Regions from separate parts of the Arthrobacter sp. U41 genome, predicted to be linked through region 1. Evidence: predicted binding sites of a transcription regulator. Region 1 holds the regulator's gene; each other region holds the start of a gene.

Evidence for each region. Region 1 encodes HrcA, which represses chaperone genes, less so after heat shock. Its sites were predicted from a motif close to TTNGCACTCGNNNNNNNCGAGTGCNAA; they were not measured.
Region 2: the regulator HrcA is predicted to act here: its motif matches at 3,293-3,319, upstream of groES (co-chaperone GroES).
Region 3: the regulator HrcA is predicted to act here: its motif matches at 2,281-2,307, upstream of groL (chaperonin GroEL).
Region 4: the regulator HrcA is predicted to act here: its motif matches at 3,058-3,084, upstream of ASPU41_RS00350 (FmdB family zinc ribbon protein).

What each region holds. Positions count from the first base shown of each region.
Region 1 is NZ_CP015732.1:3,573,617-3,579,189, forward strand. It holds gene ASPU41_RS16290 (16S rRNA (uracil(1498)-N(3))-methyltransferase) at 90-869, opposite strand; gene dnaJ (molecular chaperone DnaJ) at 872-1,999, opposite strand; gene hrcA (heat-inducible transcriptional repressor HrcA) at 2,103-3,116, opposite strand; gene ASPU41_RS16305 (DUF3097 domain-containing protein) at 3,331-4,179, shown strand; gene ASPU41_RS16310 (DUF4870 domain-containing protein) at 4,323-4,742, shown strand; gene hemW (radical SAM family heme chaperone HemW) at 4,756-5,573, opposite strand, start outside.
Region 2 is NZ_CP015732.1:95,005-100,577, forward strand. It holds gene ASPU41_RS00435 (hypothetical protein) at 1-23, shown strand, start outside; gene ASPU41_RS00440 (DUF389 domain-containing protein) at 67-1,035, shown strand; gene groL (chaperonin GroEL) at 1,152-2,762, opposite strand; gene groES (co-chaperone GroES) at 2,840-3,136, opposite strand; gene ASPU41_RS00455 (hypothetical protein) at 3,353-3,784, opposite strand; gene ASPU41_RS00460 (class I SAM-dependent methyltransferase) at 3,842-5,083, shown strand; gene ASPU41_RS00465 (shikimate 5-dehydrogenase) at 5,118-5,573, opposite strand, start outside.
Region 3 is NZ_CP015732.1:2,027,640-2,033,212, reverse strand. It holds gene ASPU41_RS09410 (ribonuclease HI family protein) at 1-338, opposite strand, end outside; gene groL (chaperonin GroEL) at 460-2,097, opposite strand; gene ASPU41_RS09400 (ABC transporter substrate-binding protein) at 2,415-3,677, opposite strand; gene ASPU41_RS09395 (cold-shock protein) at 3,767-3,973, opposite strand; gene ASPU41_RS09390 (LytR C-terminal domain-containing protein) at 4,194-4,835, opposite strand; gene ASPU41_RS09385 (DUF3263 domain-containing protein) at 4,917-5,234, opposite strand; gene ASPU41_RS09380 (uracil-DNA glycosylase) at 5,329-5,573, shown strand, end outside.
Region 4 is NZ_CP015732.1:69,824-75,396, reverse strand. It holds gene ASPU41_RS00360 (AAA family ATPase) at 1-1,668, shown strand, start outside; gene cpaB (Flp pilus assembly protein CpaB) at 1,733-2,332, opposite strand; gene ASPU41_RS00350 (FmdB family zinc ribbon protein) at 2,707-2,970, opposite strand; gene ASPU41_RS00345 (5-formyltetrahydrofolate cyclo-ligase) at 3,118-3,753, opposite strand; gene galU (UTP--glucose-1-phosphate uridylyltransferase GalU) at 3,851-4,768, shown strand; gene ASPU41_RS00335 (GNAT family N-acetyltransferase) at 4,774-5,394, shown strand; gene ASPU41_RS00330 (hypothetical protein) at 5,536-5,573, shown strand, end outside.

The DNA.
Region 1 (5,573 bases):
CGGCCGGCCCAACCCGCAGTCGCGGAGTCGTGCAGTCGCGGAGTCGTGCAGCCGCGGAGTCGCGCCGCCGGCACAGCCGCCGGCAGCGGCTACCAGCGGCCGAGGATGTCGCTGGCGAGGACCGTCGCGGCGGGACCGGCCGTGGACGAGCGGAGCACATGGTGTCCCAGCAGGGCCGTCACGGCACCGGCGTCGCAGAGCCGGGTGACTTCCCGCGGGCTGATGCCGCCTTCCGGACCGACGATCAGCAGCACCTCACACCCCCCGTCTGCTCCGTCACCGGCCGGCCGGGCGGCCTGCCAGGCCTCGAGCGCCTGCCGCAGCGGACGTACGGCATCCTCGTGCAGGATGACGGCGAGATCGGCGGCAGCCACTGCCGCCTGCAGACCGGCGCCGTCGACGGCGGACCGGACCTCCGGGATCCAGGCCCGGCGGGCCTGCTTGGCGGCCGCCGTGACGACGGACTGCCACTTGGCGTGGGCCTTGGCCGCACGTTCGGCCTTCCAGCGGACAATCGAGCGTTCGGCCTGCCAGGGGATGACGGCGTCGATTCCGAGCTCGGTCGCTGTTTCGGCGGCGAGCTCGTCCCGGTCCCCTTTGGCGAGGGCCTGGACCAGGACGAGCCGGACCTCGGGCCGGGGCTCGGCGGAGAGTCCGGAGCATTCCACCGTCAGCTCGTTGGGCGCGACGGCGGCGACGGTGCCGCTAAGCCGCTTGCCGGCGCCGTCGGCGATGTCAAGGCGCTCCCCCACGCCAAGGCGCTTCACCGTGACGGCGTGCCGGGCTTCGGGCCCGTCAAGGACGAAGACGGCCCCGGGGGCCAGCCCGTCCAGGGTTCCGGGGGGAGTGAAAAAGACCGGGTTGCTCACTGCTACAGGTTACCGAGCCTGTCCCGAAGCTTTGAGAAGACCCCGCCGCTCGCGGCGAGTTTTCCCTCGGTGAACTGTTCGCCGCGCAGCTTCGCGAGCTGGCGGAGCAGCTCCTCCTGGGCGGCGTCGAGTTTGGCGGGCGTGTCCACCTGCAGGTGGACCTTGAGGTCGCCACGGCCGTAGCCGCGCAGGTGGGTGACGCCCAGCCCGCGGAGGGTGATGACCTCGCCGGACTGGGTGCCGGCCTTGACGTCGATTTCCTGCCGGCCGTCGAAGGTGTCGAGGGTGAGCTCGGTGCCCAGGGCTGCGGCTGTCATGGGGATGTTGAGGCTGGCGTGCAGGTCATCGCCGTCGCGCACGTAGGTGGCGTCGTTGTTGACCCGGATCTCCACGTAGAGATCGCCCGCGGGTCCGCCGGCGGGTCCGGCCTCGCCCTGGCCGGAGAGCTGGATGCGGGTGCCGGTGGCGACGCCGGCGGGGACCTTGACCGTCAGGGAGCGGCGGCTGCGGATGCGGCCCTGGCCGGCGCATTCGTTGCAGGGGTCCTTGATCACGGTGCCGAAGCCCCCGCAGGAACCGCAGGGGGCGGCGGTCATGACCTGGCCGAGGATGGAGCGAACGGCGCGCTGGACCTGGCCGCTGCCGCCGCAGATGTCGCAGCGCTCCGGGTGGCTGCCTTCACGGCAGCAGGAGCCCTCACAGGTGGGGCAGGTGACGGCAGTTTCGACTTCGAGTTTTTTGTTGACGCCGAAGACGGCGTCGCGGAGCTCGATCCGGACGCTGATCATGGCGTCCTGGCCGCGGCGGACCCGGGAGGCCGGCCCGGCCTGGCCGCCGGCGCCGAAGAAGGTTTCGAAAATATCCTGGAACGCGAAGCCCTGGCCGGAGTAGCTGCCGCCGCCGAATCCGTTGTCGGTGCCGTTCTCGTTGCCCGTGGTGTCGTAGATCCTGCGCTTCTGCGGATCGGACAACACCTCGTAGGCGTGTGTGACGGCCTTGAAACGGTCCGAGGCGTCATCCCCGGGATTAACATCCGGGTGGAGGTTCCGTGCCAGTTTGCGGTAGGCCTTCTTGATCTCTTCGCCCGTGGCTTCGCGGGAGACTCCAAGAACGTCGTAGTGGCTGCTCAAAATTTGTATCTCTTCCTGGTTGTACTGCCGGTTAGTGGCAAGAAGTCTTTGGGGGTTGAACCTCCGGTGTGCCTGTTGGTGCCGGAGGCCTGGCCGCGGTCCGTCAGGGGCCGATAATCCTGGACAGATAGCGGGCGACGGCCCGGACGGCGGCCATCGTGGTCGGATAGTCCATCCGGGTGGGGCCCAGGACACCGACCTTTGCGGTGGCGTCCGGGCCGTAGCCGGTTGCCACCACCGAGGCCTCAGCGAGCCCGTCGTAGGGGTTCTCCCGGCCGATGCTGACGGTCACGCCCCGCGGGTCCGCGGCCATGTCCCCCAGCAGGCGGAGCATGACCACCTGCTCCTCGAGGGCTTCCAGGACCGGGCCGATGCTCAGCGGGAAGTCCACATTGGAGCGGGCCAGGTTGGCAGTTCCGGCCATCACCATCCGTTCCTCACGGCTGCTGGCGGCCAGCGCCTCCAGGCCGCGGGCCAGCGCCTGGGCGTCCGCCCGCCGCGCGGGCGGGCAGGTGACAATCACGGACTTCAGCGATTGCGGCAAGAGGTTCAGGGGCGTCCCGGAAAGGCTGCCGAGGAAGCGCGTCCGCAGATCGGACAGGGCCTCCTCGGGAAGGTCCTGCCCCACGTCAATGACCCGCTGTTCCACCTTGCCGGTGTCCGCGATCAGTACCGCGAGCACTTTGCGCGGCGCCAGCAGGACGAACTCGATGTGCCGCACCTTTGCCCGGCTGAGATGGGGATACTGCACGACGGCGACCTGGTGGGTCAGCTGCGACAGCAGCCGCACGGTGCGGTCCAGGACGTCGTCGAGGTCTTCAGAGCCCTCGAGCAGGGCCTGGATGGCCCGGCGTTCCGCCGGGGAGAGCTGCTTGAGCGCCGAAATCTGGTCCACGAAGAGCCGGTAGCCCTTGTCGGTGGGAATGCGCCCGGCGCTGGTATGCGGGGCCGTAATGAGGCCCTCATCCTCCAGGGCCGCCATGTCATTGCGGATCGTGGCGCTGGAGACGCCGAGGTGGTGCCGTTCGACGAGGGCCTTCGAGCCGACGGGTTCCCGTGAATGGACGTAGTCCTCCACGATGGCGCGCAGCACTTCGAGTTTGCGCGGTTCGCTCATGCTCCACCTCCATTCGACTGTGCCGCATCCGCGGCCTCCGTTTGCCGGCCGATCCGGACACAGTGTGTTAGCACTCGACATGCCTAAGTGCTAACCAGTCTAATATGAGTCGCCGCGTTGTTAGCATTGGATTCGCTCCAGGCGTTCTTCCCGGGGCTGGTGTTTTCGGGCACAGCCCGCCGCAGCAATCCGAGTGCAAAGCAGTGTGTAGCCGATGTCGTACCAGAATTGGGGTCCGCAGGACCTGTCCGCCCCCGTCAAGGCCCAGCTGCCCGAAGTGCCGGTGGAGCGCGGAATGGTGCTCGAGGACGTGCAGTCCGGCTGGGTCGGCGCCGTCACCAGGGTGGAAAAGTCCGGCGGGATGCACGTCGTCGCCCTCGAGGACCGACGCGGCAAATCGCGGTCCTTCAGGCTCGGCTTCGGCTTCCTGCTGGAGGGACAGCCGATCCGGCTGATGCCGCCGGCGCCCCGCCCCGCCGCGGCGGCCGCGGGAACGCGCACCGCCTCCGGCTCTGTCCGGGTGGAGGGCCAGCGGGCCCAGGTCGCCAAGGCAAGCCGGATCTGGGTGGAAGGCAAACACGACGCCGAACTCGTCGAAAGGGTCTGGGGCGACGATCTCCGGGTGGAAGGCATCGTTGTTGAACCGCTGCATGGCATTGACGACCTCGCCGGCGCGGTGGCCGCCTTCCGGCCCGGCCCCGGACGCCGGCTCGGCGTGCTGGTGGACCACCTGGTGCCGGACTCCAAGGAGTCCCGGATCGCCGCAGCCGTGATGGCCTCCCCCGGGGCGGCCGGGAACGTGCTGATCGTGGGCCACCCCTACGTTGACGTCTGGCAGGCGATCCGGCCCGCCGTGCTGGGGATCGAGCAGTGGCCGGTCATCCCGCGCGGTGTGGACTGGAAGACCGGCATCCTGATGGCCTTCGGCTGGCCGCACAGCACCAAGGAGGACGTCGGCCTCGGCTGGCAAAAACTGCTCGGCGCGGTCCGCAGCTATGCGGATCTGGAACCCTCCCTGCTGGGCCGGGTCGAAGAGGTCATCGACTTCCTCACCGTTCCCTGAGCCAGGCCTCCGCCGGTCCCCGCCAGCGGGCCGATCCTTGATTCCGGGCCCAAGCAAGTATTCTTGGTAAGGCGGCTGTGCACCCGGCGCAGCCCTGGCAACTCCAGGCACCAACGCACCACCGCAATCCGAAGGACGACACCGTGGCAGAGAACGCACGCGATCACACTGGCAACCAGGCCGGCCATGGCCAGCCTCCGTACCATGGCGTTCCCGCAAATGCGCTGCCGCTGACGGCAAACGAGGACCGGCAGTGGGCCACGCTGGCACACTTCGGCGGCATCCTGGGCTGCGTTCCCGCGCTGCTGATTTACCTGATCTTCAAGGACCGCGGCCCGTTCACGGCGCAGGAGTCCAAAGAAGCCCTCAACTTCACGCTGCCTCCCACGATTGCTGCCGTGTTCTGCAACCTGCTGGTGTTCGTACCGGTGGTGGGCAACATTTTCGCCGTCCTGGCCACGCTCATCTGGATTGCCGTGACCTGCTTCTCGGTGGCGGCCGGCATCCACGTCAACCGCGGCCAGCCGCACCGCTACGAGTTCAACCTCCGCTGGATCAAGTAGCGGGACAGCCCGCCTAGTCCGGCAGGATCCTGCGGACCACGGCGTCGGCGAGCAGCCGGCCCTTCAGCGTCAGGACGAGGCTGCCCCGGAAGGCTGAGACCGGGTCCACAAGTCCGTCGGCGATGAGTCCGGCCACGGCGTGCCGTCCGGTGTCCCCCAGTCCGCCCAGGCTGGCGATCTCCAGCCCGGAGTTCAGGCGCGCCTCCAGCATGACGCGCTCCACGTTGCGGGTCTCTGAATCGAGGGTTTCCCGGCCGGCGGCAGGCGAAAGCCCGGAACCCAGGCGGTTGGCATAGGCGGTGGGGTGCTTGACGTTCCACCAGCGCACGCCGCCCACGTGCGAATGCGCGCCGGGGCCGATCCCCCACCAGTCGTCCCCGCGCCAGTACGCGAGGTTATGGCGGCAGGCCTGCTCCGGGGTGCGGGACCAGTTGCTGACCTCGTACCAGGACAGCCCTGCGGCCGAGATGAGTTCGTCGGCGAGTTCATATTTGGCCGCATGGTCGTCGTCGTCGATTCCCGGGACCTCGCCGCGGCGGATCTGCGCGGCCAGCTTGGTGCCCTCCTCGACAATCAGCGCGTAGGCGCTAATGTGGTCCGGCGCGTAGGACAGCGCCGTCTCCAGCGAGTAGCGCCAATCGTCCAGCGACTCCCCCGGCGTTCCATAAATCAGGTCGAGGCTGACGGCGAGGCCGGCGTCCCGGGCCCACCGGACCGCCTGCGGCACCCGGCTGGGGGTGTGGGTCCGGTCCAGCACCTTCAGGACGTGCGGCACCGCGGACTGCATGCCAAAGGACACGCGGGTGAAGCCGGCATCGGCGAGCAGCCGCA
Region 2 (5,573 bases), 910 kb from region 1:
GCCACGTCCGCGACCTGGGCTGACAGCCCCGGACGTTACGCTGTAACGACCCAGAGGAGGCCGCTCGTGATCGCACAGCTGCGCATTTGTGTCCCGGAAGAGTTGTCTGCCGCCGTGCTGGACTGCTGCACGGGCGAGCTTGGGGTCGCGGAGGTTTCCCGTCAGCCTGGTGGCTCCATCCTTCCTCCGGGGGACATCATCCAAGTCCTGCTGGCGCGGGAGTCAGTGGAGCGGCTGGTGGAGAAGCTCCAGGCCCTGAATGTCCAGGCACAGGGTTCGGTCTCGGTCACCATGCCGGAGCTGGTGCTCTCCGACCGGGCGGACAAGGCCGCCGCCGATGCCCCCGGCGAAGGCGCGGACGCCGTGATCTGGGACGAGGTGTCGCGGCAGACCGGCGAGGACTCGCGGCTCACGTGGAGCTATCTCGCGTTCCTGATTCTCGCAACCCAGCTGGCGGCCATCGGGATCGTCACGGATTCGACCATCGCCATTGTCGGGGCCATGGCGGTGGGACCGGAATTCGGCCCGCTGGCTGCCCTGGCTGTGTCACTGGTGCGGCGGCAATGGCAGCTGGGACGCCGCGCGGCCCTGGCGCTTGGCATCGGCTTCCCCGTCGCCATGCTGGCGGCAGCCCTCACGGCGTGGCTGTCCGTGCCGCTGGGACTCTTTCCCTCCGACGTGCTGGACCGCGGATCCGCGGTCGAATTCATCTATCACCCGGGGCCGTATTCGCTAATCGTTGCCGTGCTGGCCGGGACCGCCGGGATGCTGTCCGTGATCAGCCGGCGGTCCGCTGCGCTGATCGGGGTCTTCATCTCCGTGACGACGGTACCGGCGGCGGGGTTTGTGGCTGTGGCGCTGGTCCTGGGCGAGTACCAGAAGGCGGCCGACTCGGCCCTTCAGCTGGGACTGAACCTCATCGGAATCGTGGCGTCCGCGGCTGCCGTGCTGGTCTTCTACCGGCTCGTCACCAAGCGTCTTCCGCGCGGCGCCGCCCTGCGGCTGCGGCGGAAGGCCATGCGCTCCCAAGGCTGACCTGGGCTGACCAGGCCACACGCAACGAAAGACCGGACCAGCTGGTGCTGGTCCGGTCTTTCGTTTAGCCGGTCCTGGTGAAGCTGCGGCGCCGGCGAAGGCGCCGCGGGTGAACCTTAGTGCTGGTGTCCTGCGTGCTGGTCTTCCTCGGCGGGCTTCTCGACCACGAGGGTTTCCGTGGTGAGCACCAGCGCCGCGATTGACGCCGCGTTGCGGAGGGCCGCACGCGTCACCTTCACGGGGTCGATGACGCCGGCGGCGATCAGGTCTTCGTATTCACCGGTCTTGGCGTTGAAGCCCTGGTTGTTGGCGGATTCGGCCACCTTGGCGACGACGACGTAGCCGTCAAAGCCGGCGTTCTGGGCGATCCAGCGCAGCGGCTGGGTCAGTGCCCGGCGGACGATGCCGACAGCAGCAGCCGCGTCACCTTCGAGGGCCTGGACGGCAGGGTCCTCATCGAGCGCCTTGAGGGCGTGGATGAGGGCGGCGCCGCCGCCGGCAACGATGCCTTCTTCAAGGGCAGCGCGGGTCGAGGACACGGCGTCCTCGATGCGGTGCTTCTTTTCCTTCAGCTCGACCTCGGTGGCAGCGCCAACCTTGATCACGCCGATGCCGCCGGCCAGCTTGGCCAGGCGTTCCTGCAGCTTTTCCTTGTCCCAGTCGGAATCGGTGCGGGTCAGCTCGGCGCGCAGCTGGGAAACCCGGGCTGCGACGTCCTCTGCCGAACCGGCACCGTCAACGATGGTGGTGTTGTCCTTGGTGACGGTGATGCGCCGGGCGGTGCCCAGCACCTCAAGGCCGACCGTGTCCAGGCTGAGGCCCAGTTCCGGGGAGACAACCTGTGCGCCTGTGAGGGTGGCGATGTCCTGCAGCATGGCCTTGCGGCGGTCACCGAAGCCCGGCGCCTTGACGGCAACGACGTTCAGGGTGCCGCGGATGCGGTTGACGATCAGCGTGGAGAGTGCCTCCCCGTCGACGTCCTCGGCGATGATGAAGAGCGGCTTGGAGCTCTGCAGCGCCTTTTCCAGCAGCGGCAGGAAGTCCTGGACGGACGAAATCTTGCCCTGGTTGATCAGGATCAGCGCGTCTTCGAGGACTGCTTCCTGGCGTTCCGCGTCGGTGACGAAGTACGGGGACAGGTAGCCCTTGTCGAACTGCATGCCCTCGGTGAGGACCAGTTCGGTCTGCGTGGTGGAGGATTCCTCGATGGTGATCACACCATCCTTGCCGACCTTGCCGAATGCCTCGGCCAGGAGCTCGCCGATCTCGTCGCTCTGCGCGGAGATCGCAGCGACGTTGGCGACCTGGTCGCCTTCGACCGGGCGGGCGTTTTCGAGCAGGCGGGCGGCGATGGCCTCAACCGAGACCTCGATGCCGCGCTTGATCTGGCCCGGGGCGGCGCCGGCCGCAACATTGCGGAGGCCTTCCTTGACCAGAGCCTGCGCCAGCACGGTGGCCGTGGTGGTGCCGTCACCGGCAACATCGTTGGTCTTGGTGGCGACCTCCTTGGCAAGCTGCGCGCCAAGGTTCTCGAACGGGTCGTCCAGCTCTACTTCACGGGCGATGGTGACACCATCGTTGGTGATCGTGGGGGCGCCCCACTTCTTGTCCAGCACGACGTTGCGGCCGCGGGGGCCAAGCGTCACCTTGACCGTGTTGGCGAGCTTATCGATGCCGGCTTCAAGCGACCGGCGGGCAGCGTCATTAAACGCAAGCTGCTTTGCCATGGTTTTGTCCTTTCAAAGACAGAACCCCGCGCAACTGACCCGTCAAAGAAGGATCGGCGGCGCGGGGTCCAAGAGAGTTACTTTACGACGATCGCCAGGACGTCGCGGGCGGAGAGCACGAGGTACTCGGTGCCGCCGGTCTTGACTTCAGTTCCGCCGTACTTGGAGTAGATCACGACGTCGCCGATGGTGACGTCGATCGGAACGCGGTTGCCGTTGTCGTCAAAGCGGCCGGGGCCTACTGCAACAACTTCGCCTTCCTGCGGCTTTTCCTGCGCGGAGTCCGGGATAACCAGGCCGGAAGCCGTGGTCTGCTCGGCTTCGAGCGGGCGGACAACAATACGATCCTCAAGAGGCTTAATAGAGACCGACAATGACCTCTCCTTTTCGTCAGCAAATTCGTGGACATTAAAGCTGTGGGGCCAAGGCGTACAGACCGTCGTCGCGGTGCCGGCAGCAGCCTGGCTGATAAAGCTTCAGGTGTTAGCACCCTCCTAGGGAGAGTGCTAATGACGACTCTATGTAAGGAGTTAGCACTCGGTCAAGGCGAGTGCCAGAATTACGTTCCCGGTGAACGCTCCGCGGCCCGGCTAGCGTCCGCCGAGGTCCTCGAAGTCGACGTCTTCACCGTTGTCCGCGCCATCGGGGTCCGGCTCGTTCCGGTGCCGGTACAGCACCAGCGCTCCCGCCGCGGCCAGGGCAGTTCCAAGGGCCAGGAATACGATGCCGCCGATTCGGACCGCGGCGTAGCTCTCGCGGATGGCTTTCGCCTCGTCGGTGGCGTCCGTGACGGCCTTGCCGCCGACGGAATAGACGGTGGCGTTGAAGGAGTCCAGGAGGAAGATGATCACCAGGAGGGCCACGCAGACGACGGCGATGACGCCGCCGGCGATCAGTGCCGGCCGGGCGTAGCGGGCCAGTCCCTGGCGGGCGGGACGGCCGCCCCCGGCGTCCCGGTCTGCGGCGCCGTCTTCCGGGTAGCTTTCGTCCGTGAAGCTCTTTGCCGTGCCGCTGTCATCCATGCCGACCACCTTATCGGGCGGACGGCTCCCGGCACGCGCTGAACTAGGCTTGATTCCATGGCTGACACACCGCAGGACCAGATTGCCCCGCTGCTCAACCCCAAGGGCTGGGAGCTGCTGGCGTCACTTGGCCCGTACCGGGAGGACGACGCGTTCCGTCTCAACGCCTCCCTCCGGAAGGCCGGCCACTCCCCCGAGCTCGTCTCCGCCGTGCTCACCCAGTCGCGGCTGAGGACCAAGGCCGAAGCCAAGTTCGGCGAGTTCGCCCGTCAGATGATTTTCACCCAGGCAGGTCTGGAGCAGGCCACCCGGCTCACCGTGGCGGCAAGGCACGCGCAGCGCTTCGCGGAAGCCGGCGTGCAGCATGTGGCTGATCTTGGCTGCGGCCTCGGCGCCGACGCCATGGCACTGGCCTCGCTGGACATCCAGGTCACGGCCGTGGAAATGGACGAGACGACGGCTGCCTGCGCCACGATGAACCTGATCCCGTTCCGGAACGCCACAGTGGTCCACTCCGATGCGACGACGTTTGCCCTCGACGGGATCGACGGCGTCTGGCTGGACCCGGCGCGACGGACCACCTCCACCTCGGGAACGAAGCGGCTTTGGGATCCGGAGGACTTCTCCCCGCCGCTGTCCTTCGTCGAGGCCCTCGCCGGCGACGGCCTGGCGGTAGGGGTAAAGATGGGCCCGGGCATGCCCCACGATTCGGTTCCCAAGGACTGCGAAGCCCAGTGGGTTTCGGTGGGCGGGGACGTCACCGAAGTGGCGCTGTGGTTCAATGCGGTCCGGCGTCCCGGGGTCCGGCGGGCGGCCCTTCTGCTCGGCCCCGCGGGCGCGGCGGAGCTCAGCAGCGCCGAGGACTTCGACGGCGGCCCGGTCGCCCCGGTCGGGCCGGTCGAGGGTTACCTTTACGAACCCGACGGTGCCGTCATCCGCGCCGGGCTGGTGGCCGACGTCGCGCTCCAGCTGGGCGGGCACCTGGTGGACGAGCACATCGCCTACATCTGCGCCCCGGAACTGCGGGACACCCCCTTTGCCCGGGCCTACAGGGTCCTGGACGTGATGCCCTACAACGTCAAGGCGCTCAAGGCCTGGGTCAAGGACCAGGGCATCGGCGTGCTGGATATCAAGAAGCGCGGCACCTCGGTCACTCCGGAGGAGCTGCGCAAACAGCTCCTCCCGGGAGGGAAGACCGGAGGGAAGACCGGCGGCAGCAAGAACGGCAAGAAGACGGCCACCCTGGTCCTCACCAGGATCGGCGAGGAGCGGGTGGCCATCTCGGTGGAACCGGTCTGAGTTCGGGCGGCCGGATTCCCGGATTTCCGGCAGGCTACTGGGCCCGCATGAAGTCCTCGGCTGCCCGGACCTGCTCGTCGGTGGGCCGGATCCCGGTGTACAGCACAAACTGCTCCAGTGCCTGGATGGTCGCCACCTCCGCACCCGTGATCACAGTCTTGCCGGCCGCCCGGGCGGCCTTGATCAGCGGGGTCTCGGCCGGCAGCGCGACGACGTCGAACACCACCTTCGCGGCATCCACCGCCTCCTGCGGGAAGGACAGCGAGCCGGCGTCCGGCCCGCCTGCCATCCCGACGGGCGTGACATTGATGATCATGTCGGCCGTCAGGGAACCGACGTCGGCGCGCCAGGCGAACCCGTAGAGCCCGACGAGCGCCCGCCCGGCCTCCTCGTTGCGCGCGATCACGGTGACGTCCCGGAACCCGGCGTCGCGCAGGGCCGCGGCGGTGGCCTTTGCCATGCCGCCGGCGCCTTTCAGCAGCACCGAGTA
Region 3 (5,573 bases), 1.5 Mb from region 1:
TATTTGCGGCCGACCAGCGCCTGGTCGATCTCCTTGAGGAGCTCGACGTTCATCACCGGCTTGCCGTCGGACTTGCGCCACCCCTTGCGCTTCCAGCCGGGCATCCATTTGGTGACGGAGTTGATGACGTACTGGCTGTCGCAGAGAATGTGCAGATCCTCGGCCGGCAGGTGCGCGGTGCAGCGGAAGAGATCCAGGACGGCCATGAGCTCGCCCATGTTGTTGGTGCCGTGCGGCCATCCTCCGGCCCGCCAGCAGTCATCGTTCACGTACCAGGCCCATCCGGCCGGGCCGGGGTTTCCTAAAGCCGAACCGTCGGCTGCTGCTGTAATCGTCACTGCACCATCCTGCCAGACCGGGCGGTCGCTTAACGCCGACGGCGGCCCCGCCCGAAGGAGGGACCGCCGTCGTTGAACTGGACGTTCAGCGCTGAACTAGTCAGCGCCGGAGGCCGGGTGGTTAGAAACCGCCCATGCCCCCCATGCCGCCCATGTCGTCGCCGCCGCCCATGGCCGGGGAGTTCTTCTCCGGCTTGTCGGCCACAACGGCCTCGGTGGTAAGGAACAGGCCGGCAATGGAAGCCGCGTTCTGCAGGGCAGAGCGGGTGACCTTGACCGGGTCATTGATGCCGGCAGCCAGCAGGTCGACGTACTCGCCGGTTGCTGCGTTCAGGCCGTGGCCTGCAGGCAGGCCGCGGACCTTGTCGACGACAACGCCCGGCTCCATGCCTGCGTTGAAGGCGATCTGCTTCAGCGGGGCGTCGATGGCAACGCGGACGATGTTCGCACCGGTTGCCTCGTCGCCTTCGAGCTGCAGGTTGGCGAATGCCTTGGCACCGGCCTGGATCAGGGCAACGCCACCGCCGGCGACGATGCCCTCTTCGACAGCAGCCTTCGCGTTGCGGACAGCGTCCTCAATGCGGTGCTTGCGTTCCTTGAGCTCAACTTCGGTTGCGGCACCGGCCTTGATGACTGCAACGCCGCCGGCCAGCTTGGCCAGGCGCTCCTGCAGCTTCTCGCGGTCGTAATCGGAATCGGAGTTCTCGATCTCGGCGCGGATCTGGGAAACGCGGCCAGCAATCTGGTCAGCGTCGCCTGCGCCCTCGACGATGGTGGTCTCATCCTTGGTAACAACGACCTTGCGGGCGCGGCCCAGGAGTTCGAGTCCGGCAGTCTCAAGCTTGAGGCCGACTTCCTCGGAGATGACCTGGCCGCCGGTGAGGATGGCGATGTCCGCGAGCTGCGCCTTGCGGCGGTCGCCGAAGCCCGGAGCCTTGACGGCGACGGACTTGAAGGTGCCGCGGATCTTGTTGACGATCAGGGTGGCCAGGGCCTCGCCCTCGATGTCCTCGGCGATGATCAGCAGCGGCTTGGAGGACTGCATGACCTTCTCAAGGACAGCAACCAGTTCCTTGACGTTGGAGATCTTCGAGTTGACGATCAGGATGTACGGATCCTCGAGGACCGTTTCCTGACGCTCGGCGTCAGTGACGAAGTACGCGGAGATGTAGCCCTTGTCGAAGCGCATGCCTTCGGTGAGCTCCAGCTCGAGGCCGAAGGTGTTCGACTCCTCGACGGTGATGACGCCTTCCTTGCCGACCTTATCCAGGGCCTCGGCAATCAGTGCGCCAATCTCGTTGTCACCGGCAGAGATGGACGCGGTGGCGGCAATCTCTTCCTTGGTTTCGATTTCCTTGGCGGAGGCCAGGAGCTCGCGGGTGACGGCTTCGACAGCCTTTTCGATGCCGCGCTTGAGGGACAGGGGATCAGCGCCGGCCGCGACGTTGCGCAGGCCTTCCTTGACCAGGGCCTGAGCCAGCACGGTTGCGGTGGTGGTTCCGTCGCCGGCGACGTCATCCGTCTTCTTGGCAACTTCCTTGACCAGCTCGGCGCCGATCTTCTCGTAAGGATCGTCCAGCTCGATCTCCTTGGCGATGGATACACCATCGTTGGTGATCGTGGGGGCGCCCCACTTCTTTTCGAGGACGACGTTGCGTCCACGCGGGCCGAGGGTGACCTTGACGGCGTCGGCGAGGATGTTCAGGCCCCGCTCAAGACCGCGGCGTGCCTCTTCATCAAATGCAATGATCTTGGCCATAACGGCAGTAGTCCTTTCGGGACAGTCGTTAAGAATGAACCTTTGCTGCGGTGCCCGCGACGGACGATCCTTGCCCTGCGGCCTCTGTATGCCGCCGGGCCAGGGATCTCACCCCAGCCAGGTGTTTCTTTCGCTCCTGGATCGGCTGCTTCCACTTCGCGGCCGGGTGAACCGGGCGTTGTTTTAGCAGTCAATACGCGGGAGTGCTAACTCAATAATTAGCACTCCCCCGGGGAGAGTGCAAGCAGCAGCTGCGCGGGAGTGCCCGGCACCGGCCTGCTGGCGGCCCGCTGCACGACGCAATACGCTACGGGCGATTAACTCCCGCTGCTGCCGGCTGTTTCGCTGCCGCTCATGATCGCCCTGTTGTCCGGCCCATAGCGGTAGAGAACGTAGTTTGCGGAGGTGATGTCACCGCTGGAGTCGAAGCTGATCCGCCCGGACTCCCCGTCGTAGTCGGGGCGTTTGCCGGCCCGGATGGCGTCGAGGCACTCCTGGTAGCTCTTGCAGACCGTGGTGTCGCCGTCGGGCACGGCGCCCCCGGTGGTCGGGACGTTGCCGCCCGAGACGGCAATCAGGCTGGCAGCAATCGAGGTTCCGGCGTCATCCTGGGCAGCGGCGGCCGCGATGGCGGCGAGGTTGACGGCGTCGTAGGTCTCTGCGGCAAAGGTCATGTCCTTCAGCCCTGGATCCACGGAGACCAGCTCGCCCTGGAAGTGTGCGGAGGCGAAGGTCCCCGGAAGGATCCCGCGCGCTCCGTCGAGGGCCCTGGAACCAAGGCCTGAACCGTACTGGTTGACCGCGCCGTCGCTGAGGATGAGCTTTTTTCCGGACAGGCCGGCGTTGTTCAGTTCGGCGATGGCGCCCTGGGCGCCGGTGCGGGAGACCAGCACGACGGCGTCCGGTGCCGCTGCCTTGGCGGCGGCGGCAGCCTGCTGCGCCTGGCCGGGGGTGAAGCCTGCGACGGCGACGGGCCCGAGGCCGGCATCCTTGGCCGCGGCGGCGACTGCGTTGGACACATCCTTGCCGTAGGCGCCTTCCTCGTACACGACGGCAATGGTTGCCGCGCCGCTGTCCCTGGCGAGCTTGACGAGAACGGGGGCCTGCGCGATGTCGGCTGCGGAGGTACGGAAGTAGTAGCCGTGGCTCTCATAGCTGCTGAGCCTGCTGGCGGTGTTGGCGGGGGAAATCATCGCGATCCTGGCGTTGGACAGCACGTCGATGGCGGCGGGCGCCCGGCTGGAGTCCGTCGGGCCGATGACAACGTCGGCTTTGGCCGCCACCAGGGCTTTTGCCTGCGCTGCCGCGTCCGCGCTGATGGTCTCGGGGAGCAACTCCACCGGTTTGCCCTTGTGGCCGCCCGCAGCGTTGATTTCCTTGACGGCGAGCTTCGCGGCGGCCAGCTGGGGGGCATTGAGGAAGTTCTGCGGGCCGGTGTTGTCGAGGACCAGGCCGATTCTCAGGGTGCCGTCGCCGCTGGCATCGGCCTGCTGCACGCGGGCGCCGCCTGTTGGTCCCAGGCACGCGGTCGTGGTCAGTGCCGCAACCGCCGCGACGGCCACGGCGCGCGCCGGCCGCAGCGTCCCGGACCGGCGTCGGGCCGTGGTGCCGGCGTCTTGGGCAGCGTCCGTTCCGGCCGGACCCTGCGACGCGTGTGCGAGGGCGAAGATCACGGGGCGGGCCGGACGCTTTCGGCCTGCGGGCCCTTCTCGCCCTCGCCGACTTCGAGTTCCACACGCTGCCCCTCGTCCAGGGCACGGTGGCCCTCCCCGGCGATCGCCGACCAGTGCACAAACACGTCGACCCCGGAGCCGTCCACGGTAATGAAGCCGTAGCCCTTTTCGGCGTTGAACCATTTGACGGTTCCCAATGCCATGGTGTTCACACTTTCAGTTGACTGGCGGGCGGCCCACCCCAATGTGCGCCGCGGAATGCGACACGCAGAATGCAAACGCAGCATGCAGACAGGGATGCAAGACGCAGAACACAAACGCAGTCCGCAAATACTCTACCCACAGCCTCCGTGCGGAGCGCGGGGCGCGGGCGGGTCGGGCGGGTCGGGCGGCTAACGGTTATTCAGGCGTAACCGGCGCGGGCTACCGGAAGCCCGGCGCCAGCACCACAACGAGCGGCAGCTGGAATTCGGCCGAGTCAACCGCGGCCGGGATGCCAAGAAGTTTCCCGAGGGCCTCGGCGTTGCTCTTTTGCGTGGCGCCGCTGTAGAAGATGACGGAGCGCTGCTGGGGCACACCGCCCCAGTTTCCGAGCGTGCCGACTGTCCAGCCGGCGGTGGTGATGGTTCCGCCCACGCGGTTGGCCAGGCCTGCGGTGGTGGTGGCGTTGTAAACCGCAACCGGCTGGCTCTTGTCAACAGTGGCAGCGGCGGCGGCAGCCGCGGGGGCTGCAGACGGGGTGGCGGAGGGTGTGGCAGTCGCGGAGGGCGTCGCGCTGGCCGCGGGGCTGGCGGATACCGGGCTGGAGGCTGTGGGGGCGGGGGACGCAGCGGCGCTGCTGCCGCCCTGCCCGGCCGTTACCGCCAGGGTGGTCCCGGGGGAGGAAAGTCCGAGGTTGGGAAGGATCAGGAACGCCACGAGGCCGACGGCCAGGGATGCGGCGCCGACGGCCAGGATGGGGCCCAGATGGCGGCGGCGGCGGGATTCGGCGACTGCGCGGTGAACACCCTGACGGGTGGAGGTCTCCGGGACCCGATCAAATTCATCCCGAGCGTATTTGGTCATGGTAAAAACGACGTCCTTGCTGATTTCTGATCCATTGCCCGCACCGGCTTCCGCGCAGGAATCCGTGCACCCGGTGGCACTTTACGCGTCCGAGCCCAGGCGGCGGGCGGTGCGCGCACGTTGGCGTGACGTACGTAGTCTACGCAATCTCTTCACCAACATGGGATCGTGGGCCAGCGCATCCTCGGTGTCAATGAGGGCATTGAGGATCTGGTAGTAGTGCGTGGCGGAGAGGTCGAAGAGCTCCCGGATGGCCTGTTCCTTGGCTCCGGCGTACTTCCACCACTGCCGCTCCAGCGCCAGCATCTGCTGCTCCCGGCTGCTCAGCGGCGACTCGGGGCGGGTCCCTGCGGACAGGGATTCCGCCGTCGACAGGTGCTCCTGCGCTTGTTCGGCCACGACACACTCCCTGGCTGGATCCGGTGAAAATTCTTCCCCTATGTTACGGGCGAATAACAGGGTTGTCATTTGCCGCCCTGCGAGAATAGGTCCTATGCCTGCCTCCGACGCGCTTGATTCCGATGCCCTCTTCGAGCTGGAGTCCCCGTCCCCGGATGCTGTCGGCTTCGCTGAGCTGGCACTCCTGCCGCTGGATGAGCTCGTTGCTCCCGACTGGGCCGGGGTGCTGGCACCAGTTGAACCGCAGCTGCGGGATGTCCTGGCTTTTCTGGGCGGGGAGGTCGCCGGGGGCCACGCGATCTTGCCGGCGCCCTCGAATGTGCTCCGGGCGTTCCGGCA
Region 4 (5,573 bases), 880 kb from region 1:
GTGGAGCAGCGGTTCGACGCCGTTGTCATCCTCGACGCCGAGGCGACGTCGCTGCAGGCTGTCCTGCCGGCCATCGCCCGCGCCAAGCAGGTTATTGCCTTTGGCGACGACCGTATCGCCAGCCCGCGGACCTTCACCGTCGGTGTGGAGCGGCTTGCCGCCGGCGAGAGCTCCCACCAGGGGGTGGAGAGCGCCTACAAGGCGCTGGCCGCCGTGCTGCCCGTCTGGAACCTGAGAACCGTTTACCGCGCCGTGGATGAGGACCTGGTCCGGCAGCTGAGCAAGGGCTTCTACGACGGCGGACTGCGGCGCTTGCCGGAGGGCCAGTCGGCCACCGGGCTGGACCGCGCCCTCTCGGTGGAGTACCTGCCGGATGGCACGGGACTGCCCAGCGCGGACCAGGACGGTGTCGAATCGGTGGTCGCCGAGGTGAACCGCGCCGTGGAGCTTGTCTTCGAACACGCCCGGTTGCGGCCGCGGACGTCGCTCGCCGTTGTTACCGGCAGCCTGCGGCATGCAGCCCGCATCGGCGAGTCGATCCGGCTGCAGCTGCCCAACTATCCGCTGCTGGCCAGTTTCTTCACTGCCGGGGACGAATCCTTCCGGGTCGTGGACCTGGAACGCGCGCAGGGCTTGGTCCGCGACCACATTATTTTCTCTCCCGGCTACGGCCGCACCCCGCACGGGCGCGCGCTCCACAACCTGGGCCCGCTGTCCGCGGACGGCGGACGGGCCAAGTTTGCCCTCGCCATGACGAGGGCACGCCGGTCCCTGCACGTGCTCAGTTGCTTCCGTCCCGAGGACCTAGACGTGACCCGGCTGAGCCACGGCGCGGTTGACTTCTATGAGCTGCTGGATCGTGAAATCGCAGGCAACACAGATCTTGGCAGCCCGGCATCGCGGGCGGCCGCCAGCGAGCAGGCACTGGGAGCGGACCCGCTCGTGGCGGATCTCGGCGATCGGCTGCGGGCCCGCGGCGCCCGGGTCTGGCACCAGTACGACGGCGTTTTGAACATGGTGGCCGCGGCCGACCCGCTGAGCACGATCGGGCAGGACGACGCCGAGATTCCCCGTCCCGTGGCGATTGAGTCCGACGGCACCGAGCAGTACCGCCGCCTGACCGTCCGTGAACGCAGCAGGCTCCGCCCGCAGCTCCTGGAGCGGCTCGGCTGGCGCTACATGCCACTATGGACCATAGAGGTCTTCACCGATCCTTCGGCCTGTGCCGACCGGATCGGCGGATACCTGGGCCTGGAAAAGCCTGCGGTGACGCACCGGAAGCCGGCGTCGCCGGGTTTCTTCGACGACGACGTCGAGAACCTGGTCAGCGAAGCGCAGGCCTCGGAGGGGCGGGCCCCGTCCGGACGGCCGGACAGCGCGCAACAGAACAGGACGGATCAGGGCAGCAAGGAGGCCGGCGGCATGTACACAGACAGCGATAGCCGGGACAACGGCGAAGCACAGAACAACGGCGAAGCGCAGAGCAACGGCGAAGCGCAGGAGGGCGGCAGGAACGGCGCACCGCAGACGGCCGCCCCGGCGGCAGTCGCGGCCGGCGTGCTGCCGAACAAGGCCGCGGAGGACGACCCGCGGCGCTGGGGCGACGAGCCCGGCGGCTACGACCATGACTCCTGGCTTGAGGAACAGAAACCCCCGCACTGGGGCTAAGGACGTCCCTGCCTTGGCGCCGCGCCGGAACGGGCTCGGGCGAACCTTCGGCCGGGGGCGGCTCTTAGCCATGAGCGGCCCCCACCAGGACGAAGTACAGCTTTCCCTGGTTGGAAGCGCCTGCCAGACGGCGTGCCTGCTCGGCATCGGCAGCCACAACCATGAGTCCCTCGGTTTCCCCGGCCGCCAGCCATTGGCCGGCCTCGCTGGCCTGCCCGGAGGTCCACAGCACCGGCACCGCGGCGGCGAGCACGTGCGAGGTCGCCGGCTGGTCAAAGCCGTTACCGTTGGTCATCACAACGTTGACGAGCTGACCGGGGGAGAGCAACTGGATTGAGGCCGGATCTGCCATCCGCAGTGGCACGGCGGCAGACCCCGGCGGGCTTCCCGCCAGCAGCCCGGGCCCAAGGAGCTGGGAGTCAGAGAGCAACTGGCCCTTGCGAAGGGCCACGGCAAGCTGCGTGCCCTGCAAAGAATCAGTGCTGCCATAGCTGCCGGCGGGGACGAGGCTGCGGGGAACGCTCAGAACCGTCAGATCGTCCGGGCCGAGCATTTTCCCGGCCGGAAGGTCCCGTGCCGCGGCGAAGGCTGGGACGGTGTCGGCAGGGGCCGGTGTCAGCTGTTGAACCGTGAGGCCGGCCGCGAGGCAGAGCAGCAAAGCCACCGCCAGGCGCCGCTGCCTGGCCAGCCAGCGGAGCAGCCGCCGTCGGAACGTCCGGACAGCGGGTCCCGGCCCGTGCGGAGGGCTTCCCGAGTTCGACCGTGGTGAGCGGCGCCCAGCGGAACGGCCGACCCGGAGAAACGATGATCGGCGCGCTGAACCACGGAACAAGACAGGAAGGAACGCCGCGGGGATGATCCCGAAGGGCGGGGCGGGAATTGCTGGGGCGGCCATACCCCGACGCTACGCATCCGCGCGGACATCGGGCAGGCGCGGTTGCGGCTATGTGGACAAATCTGCCGGGGCAGGCAAAGTACTGCGCCGCGGCCGCGGACCCTCAGTGAGCAAGGTAGGGGCGGCCGTAGCCCCCGCAGTACCTAGCTTGCGGAAGCGGAAGCGGCGGCGGGCGCGGGCGTTGCTGCCGGGGCGGGAGCCGGAGCCGGAGCCACTGTGCTGCCCTTGGAGTCGCGGGAGTCGTTCCGGTAGAAGCCGGATCCCTTGAAGACGACGCCAACGCTGTTGAACTTCTTGCGAAGGGTTCCCTGGCACTCCGGGCAGGACGTGAGGGAGCTGTCGGTGAACGACTGCACGATCTCGAAGGCGTGGCTGCAGTCCTTGCAGGCGTATGCATACGTGGGCACTGGAAATCCTCCTCTGGGACAAACGAGCAGGTCCCGTGCTGTCCGGTCGGGATCGGTGCCGAAATAGCTACCGGCAGAATCCGTCCCTTAGCAGTCGCAGGGCCTGAGTGCTAATTCTATCACCCCGGCAGGGAGTCCCCATGAGCCCTAGGGCTGCAACCGGAGCAAACCGCCCGGGGTCAGGGCGGCGGCCACCTTCCGGTCGAAGGACTCTGCCGGGATGCTGCCGGCGGGAAGCACCTCGCCGTCGTACACGACGGCGGCGGTCGGCAGCGAAGGCAGCGGCCCGCCGTCGGACGCCCGGGTCCCGGAGGGGATGACGGCGGACAGGGCGGCCAGGAACTTGTCGTAGTAGCCGCCGCCTTGGCCGATCCGGTTGCCGGACGCGTCGACGGCGGTGGCAGGCAGGAAGATGCCGTCGGCGTTCCGCATGACGTTTGTGTCGTGGCGTTCCCCGGCGGGCTCCTGGATCGGTGCGTAGCGGCTCCGGGCGTATTCTGAGGCCGGCGTCCAGTACACCCAGCTCAGCCCCAGCCCTGTTTCGCAGGCCGGCAGCAGGATGCGGTGCCCCGCGCCGTGCAATGCTGCCAGCAGGGGAAGGGTGGGCGGCTCGGAACCCACACCAAGGTAGGCGGCGAAAGTGCCTGCGTTGCCGCCGGTCAGGCCCGAAGCCCAGGCGAGCCCGTGCATGGCAATGCCGGCTCCGGCGCTTTCCAGATCCGCCTGCGTCAATGCGGCACGCCTGGCCCGGTGTCCGGCCCGGATCTCTTGCTTCGACGCCATGAGGCCCCGTCCCTCCTAGTGCTGGGGCCCGGGAAGCAGCGGTTCCTGGCCCCGCGAATGATTACGCAATGTTTGGTCCCTCCGTTAGATTAGTCGAGTGACTACACCTAACGCCCCCGTCCGCAAGGCCGTCATTCCCGCAGCCGGCCTCGGAACCAGGTTCCTCCCGGCCACGAAGGCCATGCCCAAGGAAATGCTGCCCGTCGTTGACAAGCCCGCCATCCAGTATGTCGTGGAGGAAGCCGTCAAAGTCGGGCTGAACGACATCTTGATGATCACCGGGCGCAGCAAGCGCGCGCTGGAGGACCATTTCGACCGCGTCCCCACCCTGGAAGCCACGCTTGCGGCCAAGGGCGACATTGCCAAGCTCGAGTCCATCCAGGCTGCCAGCAATCTTGGTGACATCCACTACGTGCGCCAGGGCGATCCGATGGGCCTGGGCCACGCCGTCCTCCGTGCAAAGCAGCACGTGGGTTATGAGCCGTTTGCGGTCCTGCTGGGCGATGACCTGATCGACGCCCGTGACGACCTGCTGAGCACCATGATCGAGGTTCAGGCGAAAACCGGCGGATCAGTGATTGCACTGATTGAGGTAGAGCCCTCCGAGATCAGTGCCTACGGCTGCGCCGACATCGAACCGATCGGCGGCGAAGACTACGTCCGGATCAAGCACCTGGTCGAGAAGCCTGACGTCGAGGATGCCCCGTCCAACCTGGCCATTATCGGCCGTTATGTCCTGCACCCGGCGGTCTTCGAAGTCCTCGAACGCACCGAACCCGGGCGGGGCGGCGAGATTCAGCTCACCGACGCGCTGCAGGAGCTGGCAGCCGGTGACGGCGAAGGCTATGGCGTGTACGGCGTGGTCTTCCGCGGCCGCCGCTACGATACCGGCGACAAGCTCAGCTACCTTAAGGCCTGTGTCCAGCTTGCCTGCGACAGTGACGACCTGGGTCCCGGACTGCGGGAGTGGCTGCCGGGCTTCGCTTCGAGTCTCGCTCCAAGCCTGACCAAGTAGTTCCGGTGGGGGGCGGCTTCAGCTGGCCGGTCACGCTGGAAAGCGGCGACCTCGTGTTGCGCCCGATCCGGTACCGGGACCGCAAGGAGTGGACCGAGCTCCGCTCCCGTAACAGTGAGTGGCTGGCCCCCTGGGAAGCGTCGAACCCCGTTCCCGGGGGCGGACTTCCCGACTACCGCCAGATGGTGCGGTCCCTCAAGTCCCAGGCCGCCCTGGCGACAGCCCTGCCGTTTGTGATCACTGCCTGGACGCCAGGCTTCCGGGAACCGGTGATTGTGGGACAGCTGACTGTGTCCTCCATTGTGTGGGGCTCGGCGATGATGGCCACGCTGGGTTACTGGGTGGACAAGGACCGCGCGGGCCAGGGCATAGCCCCGACTGCCGTGGCGTTGGTGACGGACTATTGCTTCCAGACCCTCGGGCTGCACCGGATGGAGATTAACATCCGTCCGGAAAACGGTCCCAGCCTGCGGGTGGTCGAAAAGCTCGGCTTCCGCGACGAGGGATACCGGCCGCGATTCCTGCATATCAACGGCGAATGGTCCGATCACCGGAGCTTCGCGCTGACCGCGGAGGAAGTGCCGGGAGGACTGCTGGCACGCTGGCAACAGACCGGGCCGGCGTAAGCGGTCCGACCCGTCCTGACCAGCCCTTTTGTCGTAAATCCAGTCAATTGGCAGTTCCCCCGCGACACACCGGGGACAATGCGGCCCCGCACCGCGCATTGCTCATACGGTTTTGATGTGGACTTCCCTCTTAGCAGCTCTGTGATCCTTGTCATTGCTGTTGCGCTCTGGATTGTGTG